Regions from separate parts of the Paenibacillus sp. MZ03-122A genome, predicted to be linked through region 3. Evidence: a T-box and tRNA genes for the amino acid it is inferred to sense, from the RefSeq annotation. Region 3 holds a T-box; the other regions hold tRNA genes.
What was found. The T-box of region 3 lies ahead of leuS (leucine--tRNA ligase). A T-box ahead of a tRNA ligase gene usually reads a tRNA of that ligase, here a tRNA-Leu.

Region 1 (3,284 bases), on a different contig from region 3:
AAAATTCCATTTTCCCGCTTGCATGGTATTGATGCGGACAATGTGCTCCACACCCATTTTTTTGAGCTGTCGTTCCTCCTGGGCGCTATTCGTCAGAACTGCAAACGCCAATTTTTTGAAAATAAGCAATTTCACAAAACTTCTGCCCGCTTCATTCGGTGCAGTGACAATAATTAACCGACCTTCCATCAGTAGCTCCTCTCCCGGTATAAAAAGACAACAAAAAGAAGCCGAAGGAAAAAGGCTTTCCTCCGGCTTCTTACATATCCATGATAAAATAAACCATGGCTGCACACGGCGGTTTGTTGCCTCTCCCTGTACGCTTACGAGGTTAGCTGTCGGATTCGGACGTGAGAGTCGCCCTATTTCTGGCACTTGACCGGAAAATTCACCCCATGAGACACACGGCAAGCCGTACAGTCTCGATTGGTTCCCCCGCTTTTGCAACTGCAAAATTCAGCGCTATAGACATTTCGTTGTTGCTTCATTCAAATTAATTTGAAATTACGTCTTGAATCATACACCCGCGCATGGAAGACTGTAAAGCTCAACTGCGGGGTTATAAATCGGCCTTTAGAGCATAGAAGATTAATAATAACGCTTACAATGCGACTATGCTTCTCACAGCTCACTCAATCTCTGTTTTTCATCCCTTTTCGAAAATGACAAGCATGTCAATATTGGCGTAGGGTAGAGCGTTTTTGGCCTTTTTTTGTAAAAAGAGAAGAAAATACGCTATATGTACCAGCTAAACACCGATTGAACCCGCTTTTATAAGAAGAAACACCTTAATTCGCTCCATTTGCAGTGCGATTTACTGTTTTGAACAAAATACGATTTTACAGCGGCTAAAGGCTTAATACAGCTTTTCCAGACTTGCAACCTTACTTTGAATTGCTTACAATTTAATTGCTGAATATTGAATAAGGAGAGATACTATGACCGTTTATGAATATGATGCGCAAACCCTGCAAGGGAAACCAATTCCGTTATCCACATATAAAGGGAATGTTCTGCTTATTGTGAACACAGCCAGTAAATGCGGGTTAACCCCCCAATACAAAGCGTTACAAGAGCTATATGACCAGTACCATGAACTGGGGCTCGAAATTTTGGGATTTCCCAGCAACCAATTCGCCAAACAAGAGCCAGGTTCCAGCGAGGAGATTTCCGAGTTTTGCCAGATCAATTATGGTGTTACCTTTCCGATGTTCGCCAAGACAGATGTCAATGGCGATCAAGCGCACCCCTTATTTCGCTTCCTGACCCAAACAGCTCCGGGGGTACTAGGGTCCAAAGCGATCAAATGGAATTTTACTAAATTCTTAATTACACGAGAAGGTAACGTATTTAAGCGCTATGCACCGCAAACCACTCCAGATAAGTTGGCGGGAGATATAGAGAAGCTTTTGCAGCAAAACTGATATTCTTCTTTATCACAGTTATTAAAACAAAAAAAGCATCCCTTCACGTAAACCGTGTCAGGATGCTTTTTTAACTAGGTTTTGCATATAATGCGGTCGAGAGGACTCGAACCTCCACGGGCGTACGCCCACTACCCCCTCAAGATAGCGTGTCTGCCATTCCACCACGACCGCAAATCATAATGTATTGAGGCAACAGATTTATTATACTCTCTCATCGACTATTTGTAAACACAAATATAATAATTATTTTATATGTTATTTTATATAACATATATGAGCGATAATAATATTTAATTTGACACAAATGCCGCTAAAATGTAAATATATATTACATATATTTCGAATTTTTTCGTTATCCCTAAGTAAAGAGTAAAATAATATAACATAATGATTCACTTCGAGGAGGCGAACCGCCCTGCATAAAGGCAACCGCTTGCTGAACTATGCATTATTGTTGGACCCTTCCCTACCTGTTGGTGGCTTCACCCGTTTTAACGGACTGGAGAAACTATTCCGCAACGGACATTTGAACAGTCTACAAGACCTGGAACATTACATGCTGGATGATTTGTATCCTCAATTTACAACCGTTGACGGCATGGCTATCAACAGTCTGTATGTCGCCATCCAGCAGAATGACAGTTGGCGAATCGCTCTTATTGATAAGATGCTGCATACCCAACGTCCCTCCTTGCAGCATGTGAAGGAGTTGCGTCTATCCGGTCAGCGTCTACTTAAGCTCGCTAAGGCTCTTTATCCTTGGCTTGAATTTGACCAGTTGGAATCCATACTCATTCAATACAATGCAATTGGCACACTCGCTACCGTTCACACCTGGATTAACTTCCTCCTCGGAAACGATGTAGAACAGACCGTTCACGGCTATCTTGGCGCAGCGGTGTCCTTCTGCGTGGAAGATGCCTTCAAACTACTCAATCCTCCTTATGAGGAAAAGAACCCTTTTATGGAGCGTATGACCAGCGAGCTGCTCTCCGCATGGAAGAAGCTTAACAAACCTGAGCCAACTGCATTTCAGCGTCGCCTTCTTCACAGACATTGGTACAACTCCTACATCACTCTACCGCTTTATATGAGCCATAATAGCCAATTGGATGAGCCTAGACTGTTTTCCCCCTCAGGTCTATTCAAACGCCTTCCAGCATCCCCCTGATGCGTCGTTTCGCTAATGTGGCAGCAACACCAAAAACACTCTGCCCCTTTCCTCAGGTGGCAGAGTGTTTTTTATCCACATATAATCGAAATTCACACTATTAGTAGACTCTAGACGGGTTATCAGAACCACCTAGCACTTAATTAAGTAATTAATTCAACAAAATAACGTATTTACGATTGTAAAAACACGTATAAAAGTGTATCATAGTTTTAGATGGTTAATTCTAACATGTTTACTGATGATTATTATAACACACCAATTATTCCGCAAGAATCCGTAAGGGGCGATTTCTCTTGAACAACAAAATGCCTGTCACCTCCTTCGGGTGGGCCATCAAACAACGGCTTGTCGAACTTCGACTGGATCAGAAAACATTTTGTGAGACACACAACATTCCGCCTTCACGCTTGTCCAATCTGATTCACGGCACCCGCAAAGCACAAAGGTACAGAAAACAAGTTGCTGCAATTCTGAACATCGACGATAACGATTATAAGGAGGCACCGCCACTCTAAATCCAACAAGCATTCCAGTTACATATAGGTCATTCCATATCACCAAGAAACCAAATAAACCCGTAAAGCGAACCCCTCCAGTTCGTTTACGGGTTTTCAACCCAGACGATCTTTAGCCAAAAAATTATTCCGGCTTTGTTTTATCCTTGTCACTTTTTTGCTTACGGT
Region 2 (3,284 bases), on a different contig from region 3:
TTGAATTCTCTCAAGTATATGCGATTATGGAGGCTTCTTTTCCTGAAACGGAATGCAGGACATTCGAGTCACAGAGGGCTCTTCTTCATCATCCATGTTATCGTTTACTTACCGAAAAGAACGAACAAGGGCAAACAATTGCCTTTTTGGCGGGCTGGGAATTTGCGCATTTTCGGTTTGTAGAGCATATTGCCGTAGATTCCCGTATACGAGGTGGAGGGTTAGGTAAAGAGCTTATGAGCAAGTTTATTTCACAGTCCGGTAAACCGGTAGTACTGGAGGTTGAGCCGCCAGTGGATGAATGGACTCGGAGAAGAATTGGTTTTTATGAACGCCTGGGGTTTCATCTGAACCATTTTGACTATGTACAACCCCCATTAAGAGAAGGACAGGCTGATCTGCGGCTTCAAATTATGAGCTATCCAGGTGCGCTGGCTGAACAGGATTTTGCTCCGTTTAAAAAGATTTTATATACCGAGGTCTATGGGTTAAATAAAAAGATTGTATAGCTAATGGTGCTTCATTATCGTTCATGTTTTGTCCATACCATTACAAATTCTTTCTCGTCAGTTTCGGTATCAATAGATTCCGCTTGAATGGTAAATCCATTTTTAGTATAGAAGTTGAATGCTTTTGTGTTCGACTGGTATACCTTTAATTGAATCTCATTATGTTGCTTCTTGATCCAATCTAGTAGTAACTGGCCGTAGCCTTTTCTTTGAGAATCAACACGTATAAATAGAGCTGCCAAGTATCCATCCAACATGGAAACGAAGCCGCCAATGCTATGATCATCTTGTATGATAACGTAGTTTTGAGCGAGGGGAAGGTACCTGTTCTCCATCTCAGTAGCTTGTGATGCCCAATACTGCGGAGCAATAAAATGGTGGGCTTCTACGGAAGCATCCAGCCAGATGGCTGCCAGTTCCTTGAACTCTTCTACATTCGCGGGTCTAATCGACATCTTAACGCCTCTTTTCACAGTATGTAATCCTATTCCGATAGTCAAGTATGAGAAAGATGATGTTGAAATAAAAAAGACCGTCCGTAGACGGTCTTTCTACCCGTGGCGCTTAATTAAAGCTTTGATCCGTATCCCGCGCCTCCGTCAACTCTGTAAATTAGAGAATAACGGACCGGGTAAGGGATACGCTCAACATGTGATTATTGATGTTGACGCACCTCCTTTCCTGATGGACCCATTTTACCATATCTGGTTTGTGATATCCAGTGATTTTCTTATATTTACGGAAATGATTCATAGAAAATATAATATAAAAATAGCTTGATTTTATGTTCTATGGAAGATATAATCTAAATTACCGTGATTGAAAAACATCGGTTGTGAATACATAATATGCGGTCGTGGCGGAATTGGCAGACGCGCACGGTTCAGGTCCGTGTGGGCTAACCCCCCGTGGAGGTTCGAGTCCTCTCGACCGCATCATAGCCTAACATTTACAGGTTCTTGGATTGGCTGGATGCCACCAAGAGCCTGTTTTTATATGGTTAAGATGCGCGTACCATTATATAACTATTTTATTTATACTGAAATATATATTTAATATAGTCTTTTGCACTCTGATCAATGTCTTCGTCGCTTGCTTGAAACGAGGCTCCGAAGACAGCGAAATAGGGTAATGTTATGGCGCCAACATGCACTGCGCTTGCCTTAAAAGGTGCTATAACTTCATCTACAGTAAAAGAAACGGAACCAGTAGGTAAGTAATTTTCTTTTTTATCGCCAATGGACATGGCTATCCCTAGCTTCTTTCCTTTTAACTTATCACCCTTTGAACCATAAGCCCATCCATGGGTAAAAACATCATCGAACCACTTTTTTAATAAAGGAGGGTAACTATACCAATACAAAGGGAATTGAAATATGACATTATCGTATGCTTCAAGTAGCTGTTGTTCTTTCAAAACATCAATGCTCCAGTTTGGATACTCTTTATAAATCTCATGAATTGTAATTTCATTGGTATATTGAAGTAATTCTCGTTTCCATCTGTTATTTACTCTAGAATCTTCGATATTGGGATGAGCTAAAATCACAAGAGTTTTCATCATAAATCACCTTTCTTACGTAACATATTTGCCTTTATAGATGCTCTATTATTATTCTGTATGCTTCAAAAAAAGTAAATACACACAATAAAGTAAGATAGTTACTTGAAAGTATGCATTGGACTTAAAGTGAAGATATGCGATTATAGAATTAATTAGATAAACTTTGTTATTTTTTAGCGTTGAAGAGGTGGTACTATGAAACAATATAATTTAGGCATAGAAGCAACACTTGAGATCATCGGAGGTAAATGGAAATCATTAATCATATGTTTATTAATGTCTGGTAGAAAAAGGACAAGTGAATTACAGCGTAGTATTTCAGGCATTTCTCAAAAGGTTCTTATACAGCAACTTCGCGAACTTGAAAAGGATGGTATCATAGGTAGACATGTGTATAATCAAATGCCTCCAAAAGTGGAGTATTATATAACGGAATATGGAATTACAGCAAATGAAATTATTGACTTAATGTGTTCTTGGGGAAGGGCTAATATCCAAATAAGACAACAGCAAGGAGAAGATGTGATGTTGTTAGAAAATGATTCAAAATGAATAGTGGAGTAAAAAAGCGTTGCAGACTATGATGTTTACGGTAGTTTTCTTCGGCTGTCTTCAAGTGTTATGTTATGTGTTGAGCCGCAAGCTGATTTGCTATATAGTTATGACTGGACAACCATTACATCCATATTAAATGAATGCTAAAGTAGGGGGACCCTTGCAATGATTATTAAACCGAAAATCCGTGGTTTTATATGTACGACTGCACATCCTGCAGGATGCGCGGCTCATGTTAACCGTCAGATCAACTACATCAAAGACAGCACATCAATACAAGGAGCTAAAAAGGTGCTTGTGATCGGAGCATCTACTGGATACGGGCTGGCTTCTCGTATTGCTGCGAGCTTCGGTCTGGGAGCGGACACCATAGGGGTATCCTATGAACGTCCCGCATCTGAGGGGCGCACGGCTTCAGCAGGCTGGTATAATACGGTAGCCTTTGAAAGAGCGGCCAGAGCAGCCGGCTACATAGCAGAAAGCATTAATGGAGATGCTTTTTCTCATGAAATTAAGCAGGAGACGTTGAAGCTGGTAAAGGAAAAGCTGGGCAAGGTAGACCTGATTGTATATAGTGTCGCTTCACCGCGACGGACACATCCCGATACAGGTGAGACCTTTAATTCCGTTCTCAAGCCTATCGGACAGTCTTTTTC
Region 3 (3,284 bases):
CGAATTGCTTGGCAAATTCCCAGTCACGCGTATCGTGAGCTGGTACAGCCATAATCGCTCCAGTTCCGTAGCCTGCCAGTACATAGTCAGCAATCCAGATCGGCAGCTTTTCGCCGTTCACCGGGTTCACTGCATAAGCTCCTGTGAATACGCCTGTTTTATCCTTGGCCAGATCCGTACGCTCCAGATCGCTTTTACGAGCAGCTTGTTCACGGTACTGTTGTACAGCATCCTTTTGCTCAGGCGTAGTGATAATATCCACTAATTCCTGCTCTGGTGCCAGCACACAGTAGCTTGCGCCGAACAGTGTATCTGGGCGGGTTGTAAATACTGTGAGTTGCTCGTCATAGCCTTCAATTGGAAAACGAACCTCTGCCCCCGTAGACTTACCGATCCAGTTCCGCTGCATATCCTTAATACTCTCAGACCAATCCAGTTCCTCCAGATCATCCAGCAGACGATCCGCGTATTCCGTAATTTTCAGCATCCATTGACGCATTGGTTTACGGACGACCGGATGACCGCCACGCTCACTCTTGCCGTCAATAACTTCTTCATTCGCCAGCACTGTTCCCAGCGCTGGGCACCAGTTCACGGGTACTTCAGCTACATATGCAAGGCCGCGCTTGTACAGCTGGATGAAGATCCACTGTGTCCATTTGTAATAATCAGGGTCCGTCGTGCTGATTTCACGATCCCAGTCGTAGGAGAAGCCGAGCGATTTGATTTGACGGCGGAAGTTATTTACGTTTTTTACCGTAATTTCGCGTGGGTGCTCCCCTGTATCCAGCGCATGCTGCTCGGCAGGCAGACCGAAGGCGTCCCAACCCATCGGATGCAGTACGTTGTAGCCGCGCATTCTTTTATAACGTGAAACAATATCCGTAGCTGTGTAGCCCTCTGGGTGGCCTACATGCAGGCCGGCTCCAGATGGGTACGGAAACATATCCAAAGTATAAAACTTCGGTTTGCCCGGCTCTTCCCCGGTGCGGAACGTCTTGTTCTCATCCCAATATTTCTGCCATTTTGGTTCAATACTTTGCGGTTGATAGCCGTGCTTCGGCTGTGTGTCTGTCATTGTCTTTTCCTCCTCAAACGGTATGCAACAAAAAAACCTCTGCATCCCGTAGCGTGTCAGCGCTAGGGACGAGAGGTTATATTCCCGTGGTACCACCCTAGTTAGCAGAAAGCGTTCTTCGCGTTCTACTCCCTTTGCACCTGATAACGGAGGTGATCCGATGCGGGTTAATAACAGGATACAAGCACCTGTAAAGGCGTTCCTGCGTTGGACGCATATCTCCGAGGCGAGTTCACTTTGCGCTGTCAACCGGCTTGCACCACCCGCCGGCTCTCTATATGTCCAGACAAAGCTACTATTCCTCATCAGCGATTGTTTAACCGTTAATAATGGCACTATTATATTGAAAACCGCGAAAAAAGTCAAATAAGGACTAGCTTTGGTGTTAAAGACCCTCTTCATACTAATTTTTCATGACACATGCATACGAATGTTTTATAATAACTTCGAATTAAATTGATGCAAATTGAGTTGAGTTGAGATAAGAAAGGTGAGCTGAGACATGGCACAGATTAAAATTTTTGGAATAAAAGAAACTCTAAATCCAATCAAAAAGCAACTATCAGAGGTGATTCATTCTGCTGTGGTGGATGCGTTCAAATATCCTCCAGACAAGAGGTTTCATCGTTTTTTCCCTATGGATCAGGAAGACTTTATATATGCCGATGGTCGCTCTGAGGCGTACACCATTATTGAAATCAGTATCTTTGAAGGCAGAACGACAGAAGCTAAGAAGCAGCTCATCCAGCTGTTATTCCAACGAATTACGGACCATTTTGGCATTGCTCCACAGGATCTTGAGATTACTATATTTGAAACGCCCAAACAGAACTGGGGTATTCGGGGTGTACCGGGTGATGAGCTTCAGTTGAACTATAAAGTGAATATATGAGTGCAAAAAGACGCCCTTCATGTCATCATGAAGAGCGTCTTTCTTTTCCTAAATTTGCTCAATGAGTCTTCACTATTTTACAGCAACATAAAACAGTCTCGCCGCGTCATCTTCTGCTTCTACCCATTCAAAATCCGCATATACCTTCACATCACGAAAACCTGCTTTGGACAATTCTGCCTTCATCCAATCTGGATCATAGGCACGCTGTACATGAATTTCCTCGAAACGCTGATACAGATCGCGTCCTTCATGTTCTGCTTTTGCAAAGATACTAAGATGATGCTCAATTTCACAACGTGGAGTGTCCAACGCACATGTCCAGATATATGAGATAGAGCGATCATCCAGTACGAATGGCTGCTCTTCATCATAACGTAAAAACGTCTGCGGATGATGTACATCGAACAAGAAGGTTCCGCCAGGCTTCAGACCAGCATGAGTTCTACGAAAAGTAGAAATTATATCTTCTTCCTCCAACAAGTAATTCAGACAATCGCAAAAAGAAATTACAGAATCCACAGGCTCGGGTAAAACCCATTCTCTCATATCCTGCTGTATCCAGCGAACGCTTCCCTCACGAAACAATCGCTGTCCCTGGGGAGTGGTTTCCATTTTGCGACGGGCTACTGCCAGCATGTCAGAGGATAAGTCGATTCCAGACACTTCGAAGCCCGAGTTAACTAGGGGAATCGTAATCGAACCCGTTCCACAGCCCAGCTCAGCCACCGTATGCGGCATACCGTACTGATCCCAAGCCTGCCGTGCAAAGCGTAACCAGTCCGGGTACGGCATGTCCTGCATCAGCTCATCATACACATAGGCAAACTTCCGGTAAGAAGCCATTTTTATTCCCCATTCCCGTCCTTCGGTTTCGGCATTTTCTCCACCAGGTAGGTCCAGTTTTCCTTTTGTGTAACCATTCCTTCCTTCATCAGCTTGCCCATCGCACGCTTGAAGGCGGATTTACTAATACCAAACCGTTGCTTGATAATATCCGGCGGCGTTGCGTCAGAGTAAGGCATGCCGCCACCTGGACGCTCCTTCAGAAAAGCAATCAACCGCTCCGCATCCTCATCACGGCCTACTTCCTTGCGTGGCGACATCGCCAGATTGACCCGACCGTCTTCGCGAACAAGTGTGACCCGTACCTTAACCTCTTCGCCCAAGCGAAGCATCCGGTTGCGTTCCGAGGAGTGAATCATCCCAATCGCACCAAAACCAAGCACACCTCCGTCCACCAGAACGAACGTGCCCATTTGAAGCGGCTTGTACACAGTCGCCTGCACCCACGTATTCAGCCACGAATCAGGG
Region 4 (3,284 bases), on a different contig from region 3:
GAACCCATGTGGTTGTTCACCCCTATCGCAAAAGGAACATCCTTAATGGCTGCTGTCACCTTCGCATGTACTTCTTCATCCGTCATATTAGCCTTAATTGCCCCAGGCCCAAGCCATTCGGGCTTCCCCTGCTTTGGCTCCATTGGAAGATGGACGATGACATCATGACCGCGCTTATGCGCTTCCATAGCGTCCTGCTTGGTTGTAGGCAGGAAGGGCATCACAGCAACGGTAATCTTAACGGGTAAATTTAAAATTTGCTCAGTTCCTTTCATATGGTTTCCCAGATCGTCAATAATGACAGCAACCATCTTTTGCGGATCGTCCTGTTTGTCTATTGCTTCTGCAACACCAGTACTACAGACCATGAATAACATGCATACCGAAATACAGAGTACTACGGTTCTTCGCATTTTGGAGCTTGAATGGAATACAGGTACATAAGCTGGCTCTTTCCGAGCGCGAGATTCCTTTAAAGCCTTTTTTATTATATTTCTCATGTGCAGCTTCCGTCGTGTACTCATTGCGGGTCAGCCTCCTTCTCTGTCCCTTCATTGTGTGAGTAACGTCGTCTAAATATGTATAAGGCAGATTCATGGAATACTCCCTGATCTGCCTTATCGTGCGTAGAAACGTATAATAAAGCCGCTTACCAGTTCTTATCAATAAATTCATCACGACCTGATTGGGCCCGATCTTCCTTATAGTGCTTCACGTTTTTCTTGTGGTAATCCTGATGATAATCCTCTGCAGGATAAAAAATCGAAGCAGGAAGAATCTCCGTTACAATTGGCTTATCAAAGCGTCCACTTTGTGCCAACTGCTCCTTGGACTGTTGTGCAAGCTCACGTTGCTGCTCTGTATGATAAAAAATTGCGGGTTTATACTGTGTACCCCGGTCCTGAAATTGACCTTCCCCGTCGGTAGGATCTGTTTGCGGCCAATATAATTCGAGCAGCTTTTCATAAGGAAACAGCTCAGGTTCAAAAGTAATCTGCACCACCTCGTAGTGACCTGTAGTTCCTGTTTTAACCTGCTCGTAGGTCGGATCGGCAATCGTCCCTCCAGTGTATCCTGACACAATGCCATGAATGCCCGGCTGTTCTTCAAACGGAGTCACCATACACCAGAAGCATCCACCTGCAAAAGTCGCTTTCTCCATCTTACATCCAACCTTTCAATAACTTCATCATAAAGTGCGTTATTTTCTATCATATCTTAAAAGATAACCTTATAAAAGAATTGTTTATGAACTTGAGGAATTCGCAAAAATTCCACCTAAAAGAAATCAAGTAATTTGTCAGAATCCTTTATGGAAATCCATAGTTTTCGGGAAGACAAGAAACGTGTTCAGCTTAAACTATGAGCAAATCCCCAGAAATATAAGAAAAAGGCCTCTAAAACTGCTACGAGAGCAATTTTATAGACCTTTTCTAATAGATGCGGTCGAGAGGACTCGAACCTCCACGGGGGGTTAGCCCACACGGACCTGAACCGTGCGCGTCTGCCAATTCCGCCACGACCGCATATAAGTTGTCGTTTATCCTCGAAAGATCAATCTTTCTTAGCGACAAGATAGATCATACCATGCTCATATCGAGATGTCAAACCTTTTATGTTTGTTAATTTCCTCTTGATAAAAAAGGAATAATAAACTAAAATAAGAACATAAGTTCTTGGGAACGAAGGTTCCTTTTCTTCATTCGGTTATGAATTATCATCACATTTTCCTAAGGCGGTGAATGGTAATGATCTCTTTAGATACTACTCAGCATGAATGGTCTCTTGTGAAAAGTTATCTGCTCCTTACCTTTATTCAAAAAGTATTTGAGCGGGACAGCCTAATTCTTGAAGAAAGCGGTATGCTGAAAACCCCTGATCTTTATGTCGAAATGGTTAACGCAGGTGTAGATCGTACCGGGATCCTGCTGTCTGAAATAAAACATGAATTTAATAAATATCACATTCAAGTTCTGGACATACAACAAAACCACTCCGGCGTTCACGCCACCTATATAAGTAACGGCAATAAAGAGCAGTTCAGTATGGCAATGCCAGCATTCCGCAAAGAAATGTATGAGCGGATGCGAGCATATCTCGGGCTCTCAACCTCTATGCCCCATACAGCTGCCCTTCCTTTACTAGAGAAACATCGCCCCGAATTACCAAACAATTCAACATCCAAACCTCTACGCAACGTTGAACGAAGTTTGGTTACATCCTCTTTGGCTTATAAGCGTAAAACGTCTCGCCCTGCTGCTTTTGCCGCAAGCAGAAGAGCATAATCCCCGCACAACCAACACGCAAAAGAAAAAAGCTTCCGCAGACACCAACTGGGCGCGGAAGCTCCTTTCCATATTCATCATATATCCAAATCGATCTATAACCGCTATGACGAAGTATAAGCTCATCAATTAATGATTCGCCTTATTGCAACGCCTTCTGTACACGCGTTACCCCTTGGCTTAGAGCATGTCCTCCACCTACTGCTGCGGCTACAGCAATGGTCTCCATAATTTCCTGATCACTGGCTCCTTTGGACCGCGCCTCGTCCACGTGATAAAACGTGCATACTTCATTGTTGGCAAATAAGCCAATGCCTAGCGCAATCAGTTGCTTGGTTTTCTCATCTAGACTGCCGGCTTGAAAGCACTCTCCGGTAAAGCGATGATATGCATGAACTACCTCGGGCAACTGATCTTCCAAATGGCTGATTTGATCCTTGTATGCATGTACTTTTTCGTCCATAACCGTCATTGACACAGCACGTCCTCTCTGTTGAATTTCCCTTCATTACTGTGTCCGATTTAGAGTTTCTGTATGCCTAATGAATCACCCAGTTATTTTTATCCAACACCCATTTGAGAACCCATTCCTAATCCAGATCTATCGGATTGTGACGCGGCTCGCTGAACGACTGGTATGTATAGCTGCGATCCAATTTGACCACACGTCGATTCTGGCGACGAATAAGCACCTGTTCCTCATCCCATGCCAGTACAATGCCCACAACATCGTTGGACTCCAATCCATCGCGTACGACACGCACCTTTTCACCGGAGAGTCGATAAGCATCCAATTCTTCGTCCATAATCATCCTTGTCCCCTCCTTATTCACTTTTTTAACATAACGATCATGGTTCTATATACATGAAAAAAGTTTAAAAAGAGACCTAAACGAATCATTTAGGTCTCTTCTCTCTTACTACTTATATGGATTGCCAACAGAGCGACAAATTATCCCGACTGATTCACACTGTGATCATGTTCTTTTGTATCATTCT

Region 1: it has a tRNA-Leu gene. The T-box ahead of leuS (leucine--tRNA ligase) is inferred to sense a tRNA for this amino acid. The anticodon was not compared.
Region 2: it has a tRNA-Leu gene. The T-box ahead of leuS (leucine--tRNA ligase) is inferred to sense a tRNA for this amino acid. The anticodon was not compared.
Region 4: it has a tRNA-Leu gene. The T-box ahead of leuS (leucine--tRNA ligase) is inferred to sense a tRNA for this amino acid. The anticodon was not compared.

What each region holds. Positions count from the first base shown of each region.
Region 1 covers NZ_JANAVI010000001.1:28,233-31,516, reverse strand. The annotation lists gene NLX74_RS00175 (hypothetical protein) at 1-189, opposite strand, end outside; cyclic di-AMP (ydaO/yuaA leader) riboswitch at 305-472, opposite strand; gene NLX74_RS00170 (glutathione peroxidase) at 939-1,424, shown strand; tRNA gene NLX74_RS00165 (tRNA-Leu) at 1,516-1,598, opposite strand; gene NLX74_RS00160 (urease accessory protein UreF) at 1,861-2,598, shown strand; gene NLX74_RS00155 (Rha family transcriptional regulator) at 2,895-3,116, shown strand; gene NLX74_RS00150 (helix-turn-helix domain-containing protein) at 3,241-3,284, opposite strand, start outside.
Region 2 covers NZ_JANAVI010000001.1:436,067-439,350, forward strand. The annotation lists gene NLX74_RS02110 (GNAT family N-acetyltransferase) at 1-509, shown strand, start outside; gene NLX74_RS02115 (GNAT family N-acetyltransferase) at 524-964, opposite strand; tRNA gene NLX74_RS02120 (tRNA-Leu) at 1,360-1,444, shown strand; gene NLX74_RS02125 (NAD(P)H-dependent oxidoreductase) at 1,540-2,070, opposite strand; gene NLX74_RS02130 (winged helix-turn-helix transcriptional regulator) at 2,269-2,625, shown strand; gene fabV (enoyl-ACP reductase FabV) at 2,794-3,284, shown strand, end outside.
Region 3 covers NZ_JANAVI010000019.1:58,952-62,235, forward strand. The annotation lists gene leuS (leucine--tRNA ligase) at 1-1,078, opposite strand, end outside; T-box leader at 1,140-1,396, opposite strand; gene NLX74_RS23775 (tautomerase family protein) at 1,581-1,970, shown strand; gene NLX74_RS23780 (class I SAM-dependent DNA methyltransferase) at 2,043-2,816, opposite strand; gene NLX74_RS23785 (CvfB family protein) at 2,819-3,284, opposite strand, start outside.
Region 4 covers NZ_JANAVI010000001.1:515,833-519,116, reverse strand. The annotation lists gene NLX74_RS02560 (divergent polysaccharide deacetylase family protein) at 1-524, opposite strand, end outside; gene msrA (peptide-methionine (S)-S-oxide reductase MsrA) at 650-1,162, opposite strand; tRNA gene NLX74_RS02550 (tRNA-Leu) at 1,442-1,526, opposite strand; gene NLX74_RS02545 (YhjD family protein) at 1,749-2,285, shown strand; gene NLX74_RS02540 (carboxymuconolactone decarboxylase family protein) at 2,428-2,757, opposite strand; gene NLX74_RS02535 (hypothetical protein) at 2,876-3,097, opposite strand; gene NLX74_RS02530 (hypothetical protein) at 3,238-3,284, opposite strand, start outside.